Pleomorphomonas sp. T1.2MG-36: one gene and its partner. Each later gene encodes a partner of the first gene's protein in a complex. Links are inferred from orthologs where the notes say so. Each region holds a gene or a part of one and is shown in the gene's direction. Other genes may lie near its edges.

Evidence for each region.
Region 2: the proteins of rpsG (region 1) and tig are in contact, whole or in part, in a crystal structure (PDB 3GTY), measured with the Thermotoga maritima proteins. The link is inferred for Pleomorphomonas sp. T1.2MG-36 from one-to-one orthologs. Residues at the interface, in WP_004081843.1 of Thermotoga maritima: Lys34, Lys52, Lys55, Glu59, Arg62, Gln63, Glu66, Asn67, Lys69, Val71, Arg95, Ala109, Lys110, Lys111, Gly112, Arg113, Pro114, Glu117, Glu121, Ile124, Ala125, Tyr127, Asn128, Asn129, Thr130, Gly131, Lys135, Asp139, Arg142, Met143; in WP_004081061.1 of Thermotoga maritima: Glu122, Val124, Val129, Leu130, Tyr133, Glu188, Gly259, Ile262, Tyr263, Glu266, Ser270, Glu273, Gln274, Glu277, Arg308, Gln311, Ile312, Ser315, Tyr316, Glu325, Arg329, Arg336, Leu363, Phe366, Trp367, Arg373, Leu377, Arg381, Leu384, Glu387.

The regions. Positions count from the first base shown.
Region 1 is NZ_CATNLY010000012.1:369,134-372,393, reverse strand. Bases 168-3,084 are described here. They hold rpsG (30S ribosomal protein S7), read left to right. Parts: upstream 168-1,349; coding sequence 1,350-1,820; downstream 1,821-3,084. Other genes in these bases: fusA (elongation factor G), read left to right, coding at 1,842-3,084; rpsL (30S ribosomal protein S12), read left to right, coding at 911-1,282; QQZ18_RS08630 (sensor domain-containing diguanylate cyclase), read left to right, coding at 168-309. Also shown: more of QQZ18_RS08630, read left to right, coding at 1-167; more of fusA, read left to right, coding at 3,085-3,260.
Region 2 is NZ_CATNLY010000001.1:622,656-625,463, reverse strand. It holds tig (trigger factor), read left to right. Parts: upstream 1-633; coding sequence 634-1,983; downstream 1,984-2,808. Other genes in the region: QQZ18_RS02975 (ATP-dependent Clp protease proteolytic subunit), read left to right, coding at 2,322-2,808; QQZ18_RS02990 (DUF4405 domain-containing protein), read left to right, coding at 1-242. UniProt on the Bacillus subtilis protein: Involved in protein export. Acts as a chaperone by maintaining the newly synthesized protein in an open conformation. Functions as a peptidyl-prolyl cis-trans isomerase.

The DNA.
Region 1 (3,260 bases):
CGCGAACTCCACCGGAACGCCGACATGCTCTGCCGTTATGGCGGCGAGGAGTTCGCCGTCATCCTCCCCAACACGGCGCGCCGGGGCGCCGAAGTGGTGGCCGAGCGGCTGCGCAGGGCGGTCGAACGGCTGAAGCTGCCCCACGAGCCCAATGTGCCCTACGGTCACGTGACCATCAGTGTCGGCGTCGCGTCGAGAAGCCAGCCCAATCCGCACCAGGATGGAACCGAGGCTCTTGTGCTCGCGGCGGATGGCGCCCTTTATGAGGCGAAGACCTCCGGACGCAACAGGGTTGGCCTCGCGAACTGAGGACGGGTTTCGGTGGTGGAGCCGATCGATGATTCCCTCTGGGGCCGGGCAGGTTGAATCGGCCCAGGCGGGCTTGAGGATTCGCTCGTGACGCCGAGTCGAGGGTGCCGGCCTAAGTGATTTGACGATGCATCGATTGCATTTGTTGCGCTGGCGATGACACAAAGCCCGCTTTCGTGCCGTCCGGGCGTATGAGGGGCTTCACGGAACCGACATTTCCGCCTTTTTTGGTCCGCCGACTTGACGGTTGGGGATTGTTTGAGTAGTGTCCGCGCCACTTGAAGAGTTGGTCTGTAACGCGTGATCGATCACTGGTCCTTAAACTTTTGATCAAGCACCGTTAAACGCTACTCGCTCCACTGGTGGTGAAAGCTGTTGTACGCACGAACGGTGCCGTTTGGCATTGTTCCTCTGCTTTCCGCCGCGCCGGACGTGAGATTTCACGTTATCGGCGCGCTTCGTTTTGTGCGGGCGGGGTGCGGAGAGTTGCGAAATCGGTCAGGGAGCTGGCCTGTTGTCTTGGTTCTGGCAACGGTTGGCTCTGAAGGAAGTGTAGTTCCGGTCTCCATGAAGGTCCGGACGTTTGGATTGAAGGTGAAGGATGCCGACGATCAATCAGTTGATCCGTAACCCGCGCGTCGCGCCGGTTTACCGTGAGAAGGCCCGCCATCTTGAGGCTTGCCCTCAGAAGCGTGGCGTTTGCACGCGCGTCTATACGACGACCCCCAAGAAGCCTAACTCGGCTCTTCGTAAGGTCGCCAAGGTCCGTCTGACCAACGGTTACGAGGTCATCGGTTACATCCCCGGCGAAGGTCATAACCTTCAGGAGCACTCGGTCGTCATGATCCGTGGCGGTCGCGTCAAGGACCTTCCCGGCGTGCGCTACCACATTCTCCGCGGCGTGCTCGACACGCAGGGCGTCAAGAACCGCAAGCAGCGCCGCTCGAAGTACGGCGCCAAGCGTCCGAAGTGATCCCTGGCCGGATCTGCGCGGAAGCCGGATCCGGTCGGTCTTATTTTGCAATACCCGGAGACGAAGTATGTCCCGTCGTCACAGTGCAGAGAAGCGCGAGATCAATCCCGATCCGAAGTTCGGTGATATCGTCGTTTCCAAGTTCATGAATTCGATCATGCAGGACGGCAAGAAGTCGGTTGCCGAAGCGATCGTCTATGGTGCCTTCGACAGCATCGAGACCCGCACCCGCCAGAGCCCGGTCCAGACCTTCCATCAGGCGCTCCACAACGTGATGCCGCAGATCGAAGTTCGGTCGCGCCGCGTCGGTGGTGCCACCTACCAGGTCCCGGTCGAGGTTCGCACCGAGCGCCGTCAGGCTCTCGCCATCCGCTGGCTGATCACGGCCGCTCGCGGTCGCAACGAGAAGACGATGGTCGATCGTCTGTCGGGCGAGCTGATGGATGCCGCCAACAACCGCGGCACCGCCGTCAAGAAGCGCGAAGATACGCACCGGATGGCCGAAGCCAACCGCGCCTTCTCGCACTATCGCTGGTAATCCGGACAGGCGGAGACGAACATGGCTCGTACGCATAAGCTCGAGGACTACCGCAACTTCGGCATCATGGCCCACATCGATGCGGGCAAGACGACGACGACGGAACGCGTCCTCTATTACTCGGGCAAGTCCCACAAGCTCGGCGAAGTGCACGACGGCGCTGCCACCATGGACTACATGGAGCAGGAGCAGGAGCGTGGCATCACCATCACGTCGGCTGCCACCACGACCTTCTGGAACGGCAAGCGCCTCAACATCATCGACACCCCAGGCCACGTCGACTTCACCATTGAAGTCGAGCGTTCGCTGCGCGTGCTCGACGGTGCCGTCTGCGTGCTCGACTCCAACCAGGGTGTCGAACCTCAGACCGAGACCGTTTGGCGCCAGGGCGACAAGTATCACGTTCCCCGGATCGTCTTCTGCAACAAGATGGACAAGACCGGCGCGAACTTCGACCAGTGCCTGAGCGACATCAAGACCCGCCTCGGCGCCCGTCCTGTCGCGCTGCAGCTGCCGATCGGTTCCGAGGCGAACTTCAAGGGCATCGTCGACCTCATCCGCATGAGAGCGGTGGTGTGGGAAGACGAGCAGCTCGGCGCCAAGTACCACGACACGGACATTCCGGCCGACATGCTTGAGCGCGCCAAGGAAGCGCGTGCCGAGATGATCGAAGCCGCCGTCGAAATGGACGACGATGCCATGGAGGCCTACCTCGAGGGCAACGAGCCCGACGAGGCGACCCTCAAGAGGCTGATCCGCAAGGCGGTTCTGGTTTCGGCATGGTTCCCGGTTCTCGCTGGCTCGGCCTTCAAGAACAAGGGTGTGCAGACGCTGCTCGACGCCGTCGTCGACTTCCTGCCGTCGCCGGTCGATGTGCCGCCGACCAAGGGTATCGACCCGAAGACGGAAGAAGAGACCGTTCGCCTGTCGTCCGACGACGAGCCGCTCGCCATGCTGGCCTTCAAGATCATCGAAGATCCGTATGGCGTGCTGACCTTTGCCCGCGTCTACTCGGGCGTGCTGCAGAAGGGTTCGACCGTTCTGAACTCGACCCGCGAGAAGCGCGAGCGCATCGGCCGCATGGTCCAGATGCATGCCGACACCCGTGAGGACGTCGAGGAAGCCCGCGCCGGCGACATCGTCGCCTTCGTCGGTCTCAAGGACACCCGCACCGGCGACACGCTCTGCGATCCGCTGAAGCCCGTCGTCCTCGAGAAGATGGAATTCCCCGAGCCGGTCATCGAGATGGCCGTCGAGGCTGCCACCAAGACCGAGCAGGAGAAGCTTTCCATGGCTCTCCAGAAGCTGGCGTCCGAGGATCCGTCCTTCCGCGTCTCCACCGATCAGGAGTCGGGGCAGACGATCATCAAGGGCATGGGCGAGCTTCACCTCGATATCAAGATCGACATTCTCCGTCGTGCTCCGCACAACATCAAGGTG
Region 2 (2,808 bases), on another replicon or contig:
CGGCAAACAATCCGCGCGCCGTGGTGTTCGGCGCACTCAACAATGCCTCGGTGACGGCGTTGGCCGCGCTCGCCCGCACCGACGAGGCGACGGTGACCGATCGGCTCAAGGCGATCGGTGTCGAGGTCAAGTCGGCCGAGGATACAGTGGCAGGGCTTGCCCAGGCGTCCGGACACGACAGTTTCGAACTGTTGGGCGCCGCGTTGGCGGCTGCGGCGGCGAGCGGCCAGCCCGCGCTCTGAGCCCGCCAAAGCCGGCAAACTCGACCAAAGGGGAGGTTCGTCGCGAATCCTCCCCTTTTTGCTTTGTGCCTGCTGGGAAGTTTGCTATGGAGACCCCGCTTCGAGCATCGGAGGCGATGGTCGGCGCGGTTGGATCGCGGGCGTGGTGGAATTGGTAGACACGCTGGATTTAGGTTCCAGTGGCGAAAGCCGTGGGGGTTCAAGTCCCTTCGCCCGCACCAGATCGACCCGCCGAAATCGAGGGTGATGCTGTCGGTGTCAGGTACGCCTCCGTGGCGTCCCGCCGGTGGTGAAGACAGAATTGAGCCGCTTCTTCGGGCTGGATCGGCTGGGAAAACCGCCGGAACGGTCTCTGGGGCGTTCTCGGGATCAGAGACGAAAGAAAACATCCATGCAGGTGACTGAAACCTCGACCGAAGGCCTGAAGCGCGAGCTCAAGATCGTCGTCACGGCCTCCGAACTCGCTGAAAAGCTCGACGCCCGTCTCGAGGAAATGAAGGCGCAAGCCCGGCTCCCCGGCTTCCGTCCGGGCAAGGTTCCCAAGGCTCACCTCAAGAGGCTCTATGGCAAGTCAACCATGGCCGAGATCGTCAACAACGTGATCGGCGAGACCTCGAACAAGGCTCTCGAGGAGCGCTCCGAGAAGGCGGCCATGCAGCCGCAGATCAAGCTCTCCGACGAGGATGCCGAGAAGATTCTCTCGGGTGACCTCGACCTCGCCTACGACATCTCTTACGAGATCGTGCCGGAGTTCGAGCTGGCTCCGCTCGACGGCATCGCCATCGAGCGTCCGGTCGTCGAAGTGGCCGATTCGGAAGTCGATGAGCGTCTGACCCAGATCGCCGAGGGTGCTCGTTCCTATGTCGCCCGTGAGGAAGGTGCCGCCGCCGAGAACGGCGACCGCCTGACCACCTCCTATCTCGGCAAGATCGACGGCGAACCCTTCGACGGTGGTGCCGACGACCGTGCCGCCATCTTCCTCGGCCAGGGCCGTTTCATCCCCGGCTTCGAAGAGCAGTTGATCGGCGCCAAGGTCGGCGACAAGAAGGTCATCGAAGTGACCTTCCCCGAGGACTATCAGGCCAAGCATCTGGCCGGTAAGCCCGCCACCTTCGACATCGAGGTGTTCGAGGTTGCCGCTCCGGGCGAGCTGAAGCTCGACGACGATTGGGCCAAGACGCTCGGCATGGACAGCCTCGATGCGCTGAAGGACATCGTCAAGCAGCAGGTCGAATCCCAGAACGGTGGCCAGACCCGCCAGAAGGTGAAGCGCCAGCTGCTCGATGCCCTCGACGCACAGTATTCCTTCGAGCTGCCGGCGACGCTGGTGGAGCAGGAATTCAATGCCATCTGGGGGCAGGTCGAAGCCGAGATGAAGTCCGCCGGCAAGACCTTCGAAGATGAAGAGACCACCGAAGAAAAGGCCCGCGCCGACTATCGCAAGATCGCCGAGCGCCGCGTCCGTCTCGGTCTCGTGCTGTCGAAGTTCGGCGAGCGCGAGAAGGTGCAGGTCAACGAGCAGGAGCTGCAGCGCGCCCTGATCGAACGGGCCCGCCAGTTCCCCGGTCAGGAACAGGCCGTGTTCGAGTTCTACCGCCGCGACCCCAACGCGCTTGCCTCGCTTCAGGCGCCGGTGTTCGAGGAGAAGGTGGTCGATGTCCTTCTCGGGCTCATCAAGGTCACCGACAAGACGGTCACCAAGGAAGAGCTGTTCAAGGACGACGAGGAGCCGGCCGTCTGATCGACGCAGCGCAATCCTAGCGAGAACTTCCGCGGCCGGGGCGGTAACGCCCCGGCCCGTTGCGTTTTGAGGCGAGCAGCTCTGCGTGTGGCTTCGGCCGCTTGCAGAGTTTGCCAGCGATACATAAGTGGCCTTAGAGGGGAGTTTCCCCTGGGATAGACGGGGCATGAAAAGCCGTACACCATGCACCGAAAATTCAGAGGCTTTGGAGTAGCCAAGCGTCTGCTTGGGATGTAACGATCACGGTACGAGTGATTTGCAGGCGACGCCACCGCCGCTCCGCGAGGCCCCGATAGGGGCGGGAAGGGCGGTTCGTCCGTCGAACGCCGAGGGAACGTATGAAGGATCCTGTCGATTTCACCATGAGCACGCTGGTCCCGATGGTCGTCGAGCAGACGAACCGTGGCGAGCGCGCCTATGACATTTTCTCGCGCCTCCTCAAGGAGCGGATCATCTTCATCACCGGCGGTATCGACGATGGTGTCGCGACGCTGGTCAGCGCTCAGCTTCTGTTCCTGGAGTCGGAGAATCCCAACAAGGAGATCTCCCTCTACATCAACTCTCCAGGCGGCTATGTGACGGCGGGTCTCGCGATCTACGACACCATGCAGTTCATCCGTCCGAAGGTGGCGACGCTCTGCATCGGTCAGGCGGCGTCCATGGGATCGCTTCTGCTCTGCGCCGGCGAGCCCGGCATGCGCTTCTCGCTGCCCAACGCGCGCATCATGGTGCACCAGCCGTCGGGTGGCTTCCGTGGCCAGGCGGCGGACATCATGCTGCATGCTCAGGAGATCCTGAAGCTGAAGCGTCGCCTCAACCAGATTT